DNA from 4 places in the Paenibacillus sp. FSL L8-0502 genome. Region 1 is predicted to be linked to each of the others. Evidence: riboswitches for the same ligand, from Rfam matches in the RefSeq annotation. Region 1 holds a riboswitch; each other region holds the start of a gene.
What was found. Region 1 has a riboswitch for thiamine pyrophosphate ahead of thiC (phosphomethylpyrimidine synthase ThiC). Riboswitches for the same ligand answer to the same signal wherever they lie in the genome.
Positions count from the first base shown of each region.

Region 1 (3,444 bases):
ATGGTTGTCACAAAAACATCGGTTTACAGTAGCCGCGACTATTCTATATAATTTATGTAACCATGTTTCATAGTGTGAAACGAATATGGATACAAGAGGAGCGGTTCACGAATGGAAGACCGTAAATTAACCGTTCGCGCTGTAGAGCGTGCACTTGATATATTGCTGTGTTTTACCGCAGATTCGGATCTTGGCCTAACGGAGATTGCCTCCAAAATTGGTCTACATAAAAGCACGGTTCATCGGCTGCTGACTACGTTGGAGGATCGGGGCTTTGTCGTTCGGAATGCCGAAACGGAAAAATATCGACTTGGCTTCCGCATTTGGGAGCTATCCACACATTTGTCCCAAAGTGACGAGCCGGCGGTGTTGTTACAGCCTGCAATGGAAGGACTGCGTGACCGTCTGGGCGAAACGGTCAGCTTGTACTTACGGGACGGCAGCATGCGTATTCGCATACAAGCCGTGCAGAGCAATCAGGCGATCCGCAGGGTTGCGCCTGTGGGTGCGCGTATGCCGCTGGCTGTAGGAGCCTCCAGTAAGGTGCTGGCTGCCTTTATGCCGCCGCAGGAGCTGGAAGCCCTGCTAAGCGGGAATGAATGGCCGCCCTCGGTAGACGCGGAGGTCTATAAAGCCCAGCTGCAGGACATTCGCGAGAAGGGCTATGCGACCAGCTATGAAGAACGGGAGCCAGGGGCCGCTGCTGTGGCAGCACCAATTGTGAACCGGAAGGGACAGGTCACTGCGGCTTTATCTGTATCCGGTCCGGTCAGTCGGCTTGCACCCGAGACGCTACATGACTTTGCTCCGATTTTGATCGAAGCGGCGAAGGAAATGGGGCTTATGCTTCCGTAACAAGAATGAATGCAGTTGAAGCAAGCAGAGTGATTTGATGAGGAGCGTCTCCTTGCTAAATGGAACCTAGAAGGGTTGCCAAAGCCATAAATTTGAAGTAATCTGATAAGGATGGCGGGATGTCTGTTATGTCCGCCTCATGTGAATAGAAGTATCACAGTTACTGGGGGAGCCTGTAATGCCGGGCTGAGATGGAATCGTGCAAGATTCCGGACCCTTTGCACCTGATCTGGATCATACCAGCGTAGGGAAGTAATCGGCCATTGAAATGTATACGCAGTTGCTGTCTACGGTGACGCATTGGAATAGGATTATTCCACATGTGCACGGTCTGGATAGCTGCCTCGTTAGATTAGCCGGTTCCCTCGGGAACCGGCTTTTTTGCATAGATCAGCGCCACCCTGGGAATGGTTCCGGATCGGTGTGTCATTTCATCGAAACAGGAGGAATGGACAATGAAGCCGACAGAAGTAGAAGGAACAAAAGGAACAGAATTTAAATCAGCAGAAGTAAGGTTGGCAGGAACAAGGGAAGTTGGGGTAGAGAAGACAAACGGGGAGCAAGCCAGTGGGGTAACGCCCTTTCCAGGGAGCCGTAAGGTATATATTCAAGGCTCGCGGCCGGACATTGCCGTCCCAGAGCGGGAAATTGCTCTTCATCCTACACATACGCCGCAGGGCACGGAGCATCATGAGCCATTGCGTGTGTACGATACGAGCGGTCCCATGACTGACGAAGCCTATCAGGTCGATATCCGTCAGGGCCTGCCTCCATTACGGCGAGCTTGGGCACTGGAACGGGGCGATGTGGAGGCTTACGAGGGACGCGCCGTCAAACCGGAGGATAATGGACTGAAACCTGGCTCCAAACGGGAGACAGTTGAATTTCCCGGCGTGACCAACCGTCCGCTTCGTGCTTCGCAAGGTCGTACAGTGACGCAAATGCATTATGCACGGCAAGGGATCATTACGCCCGAAATGGAATTTGCGGCGATCCGCGAAGGGGTGGAGCCTGAGTTTGTACGGCAGGAATTGGCGGCTGGACGAGCCATTTTGCCTTCGAATATCAATCACCCGGAAAGTGAGCCGATGGTCATTGGGCGTCATTTTCACGTGAAGATCAATGCGAACATTGGTAATTCTGCGGTTACCTCCTCGATTGAGGAGGAAGTGGAGAAAATGACCTGGGCTGTGCGTTGGGGCTCGGATACAGTTATGGACCTATCCACAGGCCGTAATATCCATACCACACGTGAATGGATCATTCGGAATTCTCCTGTACCGATTGGAACTGTGCCGCTGTATCAGGCACTTGAAAAGGTGAACGGCGAAGCAGAAGCGCTGACGTGGGAGTTGTATCGCGATACGCTGATCGAGCAGGCGGAGCAGGGAGTGGACTATTTTACAATTCATGCGGGTGTATTGCTGCGGTATATACCGATGACGGCGAATAGAATGACGGGAATTGTGTCCCGTGGCGGGTCGATCATGGCAGCCTGGTGCCTTGCGCACCATCAGGAGAATTTTTTGTATACACATTTTGAAGAAATCTGCGAAATTATGAAAGCCTATGATGTGGCCTTTTCTCTCGGGGATGGTCTACGTCCAGGTAGTATCTATGATGCGAATGATGAAGCACAGTTTGCAGAGCTGGAAACGTTGGGCGAGCTAACGCAAATCGCATGGAAGCATGATGTTCAGGTCATGATTGAGGGGCCGGGACATGTCCCTATGCATAAAATCAAAGAGAATGTGGATTTGCAAATGGAGATTTGTAAGGAAGCTCCTTTCTATACCTTGGGACCGCTCACGACGGATATTGCCCCCGGATATGATCATATTACCTCAGCCATCGGGGCGGCGATGATCGGTTGGTTCGGGACGTCCATGCTGTGCTATGTTACGCCTAAGGAGCATTTGGGTCTTCCGAATAAGGATGATGTCCGTGAGGGTGTCATTACCTACAAAATTGCAGCACATGCTGCCGATCTGGCGAAGGGCCATCCACGGGCGCAGCAGCGGGATGATGCTTTGTCCAAGGCACGCTTTGAGTTCCGCTGGCGGGATCAGTTCAATCTGTCGCTTGATCCCGAGCGGGCCTTGTCCTACCATGATGAAACGCTACCAGCAGAGGGAGCCAAGGAAGCACATTTTTGCTCGATGTGCGGCCCCAAATTTTGTAGTATGCGCATCACGCAGGACATTCGCGCCTATGCAGCGGATAAGGGGCTGAACACTCAAGAAGCAGTAGCTGCCGGGATGCGTGAGAAGGCAGAGCAGTATCGGGATGGCGGTCAGTAAAACGAATGTGTGAGTTTAGGAACGCATGAATCAAAAAAAGCCGTGGTTCTCTACAGTCGATGTAGGAAACTACGGCTTTTTGGCTTATGTAAAGCGAGTCATGCAACCGGTTAAACGGCGCCTTATTTTTTACCCATTTTTTCATTCAAAATGTCCTGAAAGCTGAGCTTCTTCTCCGAGCTATCTTCTTTCTTCTGCATACTCACCGCGTTGGCACGTTGGTATTGGTGGTGAAAGGGCATCAGGGTGTGGACGGTTAAGTTCATTGTATTCATGTAGATCATTCCTC
Region 1 is NZ_CP151958.1:862,641-866,084, forward strand. Features, by position in the region: gene NSQ57_RS03830 (IclR family transcriptional regulator) at 112-855, shown strand; TPP riboswitch at 1,011-1,123, shown strand; gene thiC (phosphomethylpyrimidine synthase ThiC) at 1,311-3,155, shown strand; gene NSQ57_RS03840 (hypothetical protein) at 3,278-3,430, opposite strand.

Region 2 (3,444 bases), 200 kb from region 1:
TAACGAATACTCTAGTTCCTTTCGTACGGTATGCGCTACAAATTGCAGCTCGGGATTTTGAAACGCGAACCCGATACGCTCTGCCAGTTGTTCTGTACTGCCTGCCTCAATTCCGCGCACGCTATAACGTCCCTGTGTGCGAAGTAAGCGCATCATGGAGAGCAGTAGCGAGCTTTTGCCAGCCCCGTTTTCACCAACCACGCCAATCCAGTCGCCAGGCTTCACCTGCGCATGCTCCACATAAATCACTGAACTTAAACCGCGGAGGCCGCTAAAATGTTCCAGCTCCAGCACATCAGTCCCCGCACCATTCTGTTGCGTCACTGCTTCACTCCAACGTGGCGAAGACGCTTCATTCCATACTCCCGGATACCACACGCCGTACTCGGACAATCCCTGCCGGTGCACATGAAATACTTCTTGGGCCCTTCCATCTGCAATGATCTCCCCTTGAGCAGAAAGCACCACAATCCGATCCACATCATGGACAATTTCATTAATTTTATGCTCCACAATCACCAGTGTCTGGTCTACCGAAATGTTGCGAATGGTATCCCACACCTGTGTAGTGCCTTCCTCGTCCAACAAAGCCGTGGGCTCATCCAGAAAAAGCACTTCTGGCTCCATAGCCAGCACAGACGCAATCGCCAGCCGCTGCTTCATTCCCTGTGACATGCTGCCAATGGGCATATGTATATCATCCGTCGATAGACCCACCTGTATCAGCAGCTCGCGAATACGGGATCGCATCTGCTCCCGGGGAACCTGATTATTTTCCAACACAAAAGCCAGTTCCTCATCTGCATATGACATACAGAACTGCGTATCAGGATCTTGAAATACAATACCTGAGACACTTGGGATTACAGCAGCATCGCATTTCATAGGCACTTCTATCGTGCGTGGAATCAGACCGCTTAACACTTGGAGCAGTGTTGATTTACCGCATCCACTCGGTCCCAGTAGCAGCAGCTTTTCCCCCTTGCGGACAGACAAAGACATATTGTGAAAAAGCAGCTCTTGCTCACCGGGGAATTTCAACCGTAGCCGGGTGATCGAAGCCACCACATCTTCGGTTGCCCGGCTCATCAATCCAGCCCCTTATAATCTTGTTCCGTTGCAGGCCTCAAACTTCGCGTGACTCCGGTTACCTCCAATGCCTTAGCCAGATAGAACGCGAATACCCCGGCAATCACAATACTGCCAATCATCCGAAATCCAATATACAAAACATAGTTCCAAGTCGATAGCTGATCAATATACCCGTAGCTGAAGTCTAAAATCAGAGAAGTGACAGCCGCCCCAGCCGCAGCTAGCGAAGCAACCCACAGGTTTGCGTTCCGATACAGAAAAGCCGCAAAAAACAGCTCCGCTCCCAAGCCTTGCAGCAGGCCATAGTACAAGGTGGACATACCCCATTCGCTTCCCAAAAAAGCACTGACCGTTGCCGCTGCCACCTCTGCCAAAATCGCAACACCCGGCTTGCGAATGATGAGATAAGCAAACGTACCTGCCATAAACCACATGCCATACATCAGTTGCTCGGCGTGTAGACCCAATGGTTTCATCAAATCATAGGCAGGTCCCCATATTTTGTAGATCAACCCGAACACAACAGCGATCACAATCGTGACCAAAATATCCGTCAGTTTCAACCCTTTGGACGCTCTTACAGCAGTATTCATTATTGCGTGCTCCCCTTTTTCCTTATAGTTGGCCTCTTGGCCATGAAAAAAAGCTTGTCTGGAGCTGAATCTCCAGGCAAGCTTTATGCGCAGTAAAAGGTGAAGCACCATACAAAACATCATTCGTCGATATGCCTTATATAACCAGTAGTCTAAACTACTACACTGATACCCAGCCAAGTCAGGATCAAGGTAAAATGCTAGGACATACATTGAATCTATCGACAACCGCAAAAAAAAGCGGCATTCCTGTATAGTGTTCTTGGTTTCTCTACGCTGGCATTACCCAGATCAGATTTCACGGTCAGTGGCAAGGGCCACCCTCTCAGCCTGACTTTCTCAAGCTCCCGACAATGCTTTTTAATTCACTATAATATATACCACATCTATGGCTTTGACAATCCTATAATCCGAAGAAACGTTTAGCCGTTTCCGTCGTCGCGATTTCGATCTCCATCATGCTTCGACCTGTACATTCGGCTATCGTAGCAGCAATGTGAGCGAGATACATGGGCTCATTACGCCCTTCTTTAGGCTTCACAGGCAAATTACGCGGGGTCAAAAATGGAGCATCCGTTTCAATCATCAGACGGTCCAAGGGAATATCTCTGACCAGTTCACGCAGATGCTTCCCCCGCCGTTCGTCGCAAATCCAGCCGGTGATTCCGATATACAGTCCCATTTCTACATACGTACGCAATTCCTGTTCCGTGCCGGTAAAACAATGCACTACCGCTTTATCGACAAGCCCTTGATACTCCCGAAGCATAGCGACAAAGTCCTCATGTGCATCTCGTTCATGCAGAAATAACGGCATTTTCAGCTCACCCGCCAGTTGGATTTGCTCGCCAAACCATCGGCGCTGCACATCACGTGGCGAAAAATCACGGTTATAGTCCAATCCGCATTCCCCTATGGATACGACCTGCGGCTGACCCGCCAACTGGCGGAGCTGCTGAATCGTGTCTGCACTGCAGTCTTTGGCATCATGGGGATGCACGCCAGCTGTCGCATACAGCTTGCCCGGATAACGCGCTGCATACTGAGAAGCTTCCCGACTGCTGCGGACACTGGTCCCGGTAATAATCAGCGGTGAAATCCCTACAGCCGCGGCTCTCTCTACCACCTGTTCCCGATCTGCATGAAACGAACGATGCATCAAGTTCACACCAATATCAATTAACGGTGTACCCCTTTCCATCTCAATCCCTCCCTCGCAAACTACAATCTTGGATCAATCGGCTCTGATTCCAGAGATAGTGCGGCAAGGACGCATTCATGAATACGATCTACCGTATCCTTGCGGACAAAACGTTCCACGCCTTCCATACCAAGCGCTCCTTCCATCAGGGCATGACGCTCCTTTTTGTTCGTTCGACGCTGCTTCAGACGCTTTAAATTCTCAGGGGCAAGATAATCCATACCGTAAATGATGTGCAAATACTTCCGGCCTCTCACCTTGATTGCAGGCTGAATCATCTTGTCCCGATTTTTCATCAAAAAGCGTTCCGGCTTGATCACAATCCCCTCATGACCATCCTCTGTCATCTCGTTCCACCAACGAATGACCTCTTCCTCGCTTGCTTCGTCCGTGATCACGCGATACTCTGTCTCCATAAACAGGGAAGACAGCCCAGCCAGCTCCCGGTTTTGCTCCATATGCCAAATATGAGAATGGTCGAAAAAAGTCTTTCCGCTGTGTGCCAGCGTATGAAACGGTGCGATACGAATCTCATCCAGACCGTCCACATCCCAGCAA
Region 2 is NZ_CP151958.1:1,057,957-1,061,400, reverse strand. Features, by position in the region: gene NSQ57_RS04745 (ABC transporter ATP-binding protein) at 1-1,089, opposite strand, end outside; gene NSQ57_RS04740 (ECF transporter S component) at 1,089-1,685, opposite strand; TPP riboswitch at 1,935-2,046, opposite strand; gene NSQ57_RS04735 (TatD family hydrolase) at 2,089-2,886, opposite strand; gene NSQ57_RS04730 (polynucleotide kinase-phosphatase) at 2,907-3,444, opposite strand, start outside.
Region 2: it holds a riboswitch for thiamine pyrophosphate, as region 1 does, so the genes downstream of both, NSQ57_RS04740 (ECF transporter S component) here and thiC (phosphomethylpyrimidine synthase ThiC) in region 1, are expected to answer to the same signal.

Region 3 (3,444 bases), 380 kb from region 1:
CGGCCGAAAACACCAGCATGCTACAAGCTACAACTGCTGCTGTAAACCCTTTAAACCAATTTTTACGTAATAACAAAATATACCCCTCCTCATTAAGGTGTATGCCTCATATACATACTTTTGCACATATATGTAAGCCTTGAACCCACCATTTCTATTTTAATCCAACGCCAGACAAAAAAGTAGTCATTTACTTAAAATTATTTATGAAAAAATAATTATTTTTCTCAAACATAAAAAAACCAGCAAACCTCCTAATAAAAACTCGGAGATTCACTGGTTTATCCATTTATATTCGTATTATTTCTTCCACACCTGGCGCTCCGTTTGCTGACCCACATACTCAATGCGAGTCGGATTCACGTCCAGAATGACATAATCGGGATCATCCGGTCCGGAGAACCATTCCTTCAAGGAATCGTTCCACACTTGTTTGCGCAGCCCCTCATCAGCTGTAATCTGGACGGTAGCCTCCACTTCTACAACTTCCTTCGTACCGCCAACCTCATAACCCAGCAGCAGATAAGCATTCGGATTGTCCTTTAGCTCATCCACTTTATGCGTTTTGCGATCTGTCGCCAGATGAATGTTCATTCCATCGTTAAAAAGGGCCATATAGCGTACTTTCGGTTTGCCACCCTCTACCGTACCTAACGAACAAAATTTGTTGTTATCCAAAGCCTTCACAATGGCTTGTTCCAGTTGGTTGCGATCCAATGTTTCCGTTTTACCCACAGTACAACAACTCCTTTTCACGAATTAGAATTCTCTACGGCCATGCCATTGGGCACCAGCCCATCTGAACCTACCTGCGCAGCTGTTCTGAAAATAACATGACCGGATCGAATCGGATTGATTCATACTCATTTTCAGATCAAAGCTCACAGTAAAAGTGTACCCTGTCGTTCGGCAAATGAACCGTTATCTCTCCCTTCATGCTGGACAGACCCGCATTCAAAGCATATAATCGTCGTAGTAAACCCGAATAAATGAACCCATTAAACCATACAATGCCAGGGGTGCTGGAATCGGCCGGCTGAGAGTGTGTCCCAAGACACTGACCCTTACAACCTGATCTGGGTAATGCCAGCGTAGGAATGCTTAAGCAAGATGTGCCTTCTTTACATAGGACCATCCCTTACTTTGGTATATACAAGCGCAAGCGTCCCGGAAACTCGGGGCGCTTTTTTGTTGAGGATTAAGTTGTTGGAAAGATCGCGTCCGGCAGATGTTATTTTTATGAAAATGGGAAACTTAAGCTGTCTGATTGGATGGATAACGGGTAATCAAAAGGAGAGAACACTAACGATGAAGCGCATGAAAATATTAAGCCTGGGACTGATCAGTCTGTGGCTCATGGCCCTGACCCTGACCGCTTGCGGTGGAAGTCCCCCTACATCCCAAGAAGCAGCTTCCGCTACCGACACTCAAACGTCTACTCCGGCAAAGGGGCTCAAAGATGTTAAAATCGTGCTCGACTGGACACCCAATACGAATCATACGGGACTCTATGTCGCCAAGGACAAAGGATTTTACGAAAAAGCAGGTTTGAATGTCCAAATTGTTCAACCTGGTTCAGGCGGAGCCGATCAAATGGTTGCTTCTAATGCTGCACCTTTTGGTATCAGCTACCAAGAAGGCGTCACACAGGCCCGCACGCAAGGTGTGCCGCTTGTATCCATCGCTGCGGTGATTCAGCATAATACCTCAGGCTTCGCAGCCCCGGTAGATCGCGGAATTAAAAGCCCGAAAGATTTTGAAGGTAAAAAATACGGCGGTTGGGGCTCTCCCGTAGAAGAAGCGGTCATGAAATCCATCATGGATTCAGACAAAGGCGATGTGAGCAAAGTGAAGATCGTCAACATGGGCAATGCAGACTATTTTACAGCCGTGAAGCGGGATATCGACTTTGCCTGGATTTTCTACGCATGGACCGGAATCGAGGCCCAGCTTCGAGGTGAGCCTCTGGATATGCTGTATGTAAAAGATTATTCCAAAAGCCTCGATTACTATACGCCTGTAATTGTGAGCAACGAACAAACGATAAAAAATGATCCCGAGCTGGTTAAAGCGTTCATGGATGCTACCGCACAAGGCTATGAATACACTATCGCTCATCCGGAAGAAGCCGCGGACATTTTAAGCAAAGCTGTACCGGAGCTGGATAAAAAACTGGTAATTGCCAGCCAAAAATGGCTGAGCCCGCGTTATCAGGACGATGCCGCACAATGGGGTGTGCAAAAAGCGGAGGTATGGCAAAACTATTCGGACTGGATGTACGAACGCAAGCTGCTCAGCAAGCCTTTGGAAGTCGATAAAGCCTTCACAAACGACTTCTTGCCCAAGCGCTGACCATTTGTTAAAACGCTAAATAAGACTGAACTAGAGAAGTGAACGAAGCGCCACTACGCAGTCGGATGGTGCTTCCCATCGCCACCGCCCCGGATTTCTTAATAAAAACTTATGATTAATGTAGAAATCCGCGGAGGTTATGCTTCCGAAGCGAGCTTTCCTACGGAAAGCTTTTAAAGCGAACGCTAACGCTTGTACAGCACCATTCCGCCCACTTCGTTCTCGTTCAACTTGGTTTATTCTTTAGTTTCATATTATCTAAGCGCTAAGTAGGTGCGCTTGTGTGTTAAAAATGCCGCACAAACCAGCTTTAAAAATAGGGTGCTTTTAAGGCGGGCAGCAGCGGAGCGGTTCATTTGAATCTGGAGAAGCGGAGCGTTCGCCTTTGCAGGGGAATTCTTACCTTTGAAAACTTAAATAATCCAAGAATCCCCCTGCAACAGCGATCGTAAGACCAAATGAAACGCGGAGCGGTCTCAAACGCCTTAAACCACCCTATTTTCTCTAAAACACTCCAAATGAAGGACAGGTGAATTTGCATGGCTAATACACTGCTCAGTATTCAAGTAATCCCTAAAACTCCTAATAACGAGGACTCTTACCCGTATGTAGATAAGGCGATTGAGGTCATTCAGCGCTCCGGTGTCAAACATCAGGTGAACCCATTGGATACGACCATGGAGGGCGAGCTCGACGAGTTGCTGAAAGTGGTTAAAGAAATGCATGAGGCTTTGACGGAAGCGGGCAGTCCCAGCGTCATTTCACAGATCAAAATCGCACATAACCCACAAGGCATCAGCATGAACAAGCTGACCGAGAAATATCGCCCATGAATCCGAAAGGCAAGAACGCATCCTGGTGGAAAAGCGTATGGCCGCCCCTTGTGGCGGTCCTCTTCTTTTTAGCAGCCTGGCAGGGGGCGGTTTCCTATTTACATATTGAATCCTGGCTACTGCCAGCTCCATCCCTCATCGTACAGGAGGGCATGGCCCAGACGGCGCTGCTTGGTGCCCATACATGGGCTACAATTCGCCTGACACTTGTGGGATTCGCTATAGGGACAGCAACGGGACTGTTGATCGCCATCGTTCT
Region 3 is NZ_CP151958.1:482,451-485,894, reverse strand. Features, by position in the region: gene NSQ57_RS02180 (bifunctional 2',3'-cyclic-nucleotide 2'-phosphodiesterase/3'-nucleotidase) at 1-76, opposite strand, end outside; gene NSQ57_RS02175 (pyridoxamine 5'-phosphate oxidase family protein) at 301-735, opposite strand; TPP riboswitch at 1,006-1,115, shown strand; gene NSQ57_RS02170 (ABC transporter substrate-binding protein) at 1,309-2,352, shown strand; gene NSQ57_RS02165 (MTH1187 family thiamine-binding protein) at 2,892-3,185, shown strand; gene NSQ57_RS02160 (ABC transporter permease) at 3,182-3,444, shown strand, end outside.
Region 3: it holds a riboswitch for thiamine pyrophosphate, as region 1 does, so the genes downstream of both, NSQ57_RS02170 (ABC transporter substrate-binding protein) here and thiC (phosphomethylpyrimidine synthase ThiC) in region 1, are expected to answer to the same signal.

Region 4 (3,444 bases), 2.3 Mb from region 1:
TCCTTCAAGGAGACCGCTACCGCTTCGCCCTTGACCGGATAAAGTGGATATTCAAACCCAACCTGCGCTAGCAATTTCATGCTATCCAAGCCTCCGGCAATAATGACCTGATCGCAGGAAAAAAAACCACTATCTGTACGGACACCGCAAATTCGACCATCCTGTATGACCAGTTGCTCTGCCTGTGTACCAGACCATACCGTTGCTCCCAGCACCGCAGCAGCACCTGCATAAGCACGGCAAAGCTGGACAGGAGCCACTTGTGTCTCCTTTGAACGATATATTGCCCCGATCGCTTGTTCATCCAAACCTGGAATTCGTCGGGCCAATTCTTTCGCATCCCACCAGATAGGAGAATCACCCTCTCGCGTTTTAGCAGCTTTCCAGCGTTTTTGGCCTTCAGTCTCCGTACGGAAAGGGGTCACAAACCCTTCAGTACGGAATTCCACCGAAATACCTGACAAACGCTCTAGATCACAGACAAGCTCAGGGAATGCATCTCGACTTATGCGAGCAAATCGTGATAGCTCAGAGCCGGTGAACTCTTCACTTTCCGCTGCCAGCATTCCAACCGCTGCTCCTGAGGCTCCCTCACCCGGGATCAATCGTTCCAGCATAATCGTACTTCTTCCCTCCTTGGCCACATGATAAGCAATGGAACTGCCGATGACACCTCCACCTATGACCAAGCATTCAGCGTGTCCAATCACTCTTTCCTCTGTGTGTATCTTTAGCATTTGTTCCGTATCTCCTCTCCATAAACCCTTCTGCTTTCAGCTTGCCTCTACTCTCGTTTTCTCGCTACAGGCTGTGAACTACAAGGTCTGCCATTCGCCTATACTCCATTGCAGCTGCAACGGGCGACTCAGCCTCCCATATACCAGACATCACCGCAATTCCGCTTGCTCCGGCCCTATAAAGCTCCGGGATATGATGCGGTTGTATGCCGCCTAGCGCAATCACCGGAATGTTTGACAGTCTGCAAATATGTTCAAGCTGAGCTAAACCCCGCGGTACAATACCGGGCTTACAATGGGTCTCATATACGTGACCATAAAGTACATAGTCCGCTCCTGCCCGCTCAGCAATTTGCATCTCCTCCAAGGAATGTACAGACACTCCACAGCGTGTACCCTTTGGAAGTAGGCTTTTCACATCCACAACAGGTAATCCATTAGCTGGTAATTGAACGGCTCCGACCAAAGTAAGTAAAGCTACATCCACACGATCATTTACTACAATTTGTTGCAAAGGAACTTCCTGCTCCACCAGGCTGCGAGTCAAAGAAAGCAATGCAGAGGCACCATTCTGTTTTAAACGTGCGTGTACATAATGAACATACGGACAAATCACAGCAGCCACTTGGGCGGCTTGTGCAAAAGTGCCCTTTTCCATCGAAATTGCGTGTAATTCGATTTTGTCTTCACCTCACATTGGACTAAAGGATCTAAGCTTAGCCAGCCACGTCTACCAGTAGGAATGAAAGGGGATTATATGTGAATCGTCTACGGAAGCTCGAACTACTTAAAATGAACGAAACGCAAAAAAACCACTTCCCCAAGGAAGTGGTTTAACGAACGTCCAATAATCGAACGGACCATGATATCCGTATACGTGTATCGTCCCACGCACAAACAAAAATAAAGATGGTGTTGCCTTGTTTGTACGGCGCTCACTTCCCTACGCTGGCATAACCCAGATCAGGTGCAAAGGGTCCGAAATCCATTTATTCCGTCTCAGCCGCATGGGCGGCTCCCCTAGTGTGACTATTTTATTGTATAAGCTAAAGATAGCTTAGCATATTTTTCTAATTCTGCAAACCCCACTTCGTGTGAAATTTGCTGGAACTGGATTTAGCTGATTTTAGTTAACTTTACTTGACCACTCTTCCACATTCCACGTTTTGGTTACCCAATCCTCGTAAAAGTCCGGTTCGTGAGATACAAGCAATACGGTCCCTTTGTATTCCTTCAAAGCACGTTTCAGCTCATCCTTTGCTTTAACATCCAAGTGGTTGGTAGGCTCATCGAACAGTACCCAGTTGCTTTCACGCATTAACAGTTTGCAAAGACGGACTTTAGCCTGTTCTCCACCACTGAGCGCAGATAGCGGACGCGTGATATGCTCATTTTTCAAACCGCAACGCGCCAAATGCGCTCGTACTTCATGCTGGTTCAAATGCGGAAATTCATTCCACACATCGTCAATCGGTGTAATTTTCTCCGCCTTTACTTCCTGCTCAAAATAAGCGGGCTGCAAAAAATCACCTTGATAGGTTTTTCCACTGATTGGCGGAATTTTTCCCAATATGGTTTTGAGCAATGTCGATTTACCGACACCATTATAGCCGACAATTGCAATCTTTTCGCCACGTTCAATCGTCATGGACATTTTAGGCAAAAGGGCATGTGTATAACCAATCTCAAAATCAATACCCTCAAATACCGTCTTTCCGCTTGCACGTGCCTCTTTGAATTGAAAGGTTGGTTTTGCGGCTTCTTCAGGCTTATCAATACGTTCGATCCGATCAAGCTGCTTTTCACGGCTCTTTGCTCGGCCTGATGTAGAGGCACGCGCTTTATTACGCTGAATAAAATCTTCCTGTTTCTTAATAAAATCCTGTTGCTTCTCATAAGCATCAATATGCTGGGCTTTGTTTAGATCCGCCATTTCGAGAAACTTTTCATAATTAGCTGAATAACGGGTCATCTTGGCAAATTCAAGATGATAAATAACATTAACGACCTGGTTCATAAATTCAGTATCATGTGAAATAAGAATAAAAGCATAAGGATAATCCTTCAAATAGCGCGTAAGCCATTCAATATGCTCTACATCCAAATAGTTGGTAGGTTCATCCAGCAACAGGACGTTCGGCTTTTCCAACAGCAACTTAGCAAGAAGAACCTTTGTCCGTTGCCCGCCGCTAAGTGCGGATACATCCCGATCCAGTCCTATGGCCGACAGACCTAGTCCATTCGCCATCTCTTCAACCTTTACATCAATGAGGTAAAAATCCCCCATATCCAGTTGCTCCTGAATTTCACCCATCTGTTCCAGCAACACTTCCAACTCATCAGGAGAAGCATCCCCCATTTTGTCAGTAATCTGCATCATTTCCTTTTCCAATTCCAACAAAGGAAGAAAAGCATCCTTCAATACATCACGTACCGTTTTGCCCGGTGTCAGCTTGGTATGCTGATCCAGATAGCCGTAACGCACACGTGGAGTCCATTCCACTTTACCCTCATCCTTAAGCAATTTTCCAGTGAGAATGTTCATGAGTGTCGATTTACCAACACCGTTAGCTCCTACCAAACCTACACGTTCCCCCGCAAGCAATCGAAAGGAAACATTTTTAAATAATGCGCGGTCCCCAAAGTTGTGGGATACATTTTCTACAGTCAATAAACTCATAAGCTGTTTTTGGCTCCTTATTGTCAT
Region 4 is NZ_CP151958.1:3,175,185-3,178,628, forward strand. Features, by position in the region: gene thiO (glycine oxidase ThiO) at 1-737, opposite strand, end outside; gene NSQ57_RS13485 (thiamine phosphate synthase) at 802-1,395, opposite strand; TPP riboswitch at 1,661-1,769, opposite strand; gene NSQ57_RS13490 (ABC-F family ATP-binding cassette domain-containing protein) at 1,864-3,417, opposite strand.
Region 4: it holds a riboswitch for thiamine pyrophosphate, as region 1 does, so the genes downstream of both, NSQ57_RS13485 (thiamine phosphate synthase) here and thiC (phosphomethylpyrimidine synthase ThiC) in region 1, are expected to answer to the same signal.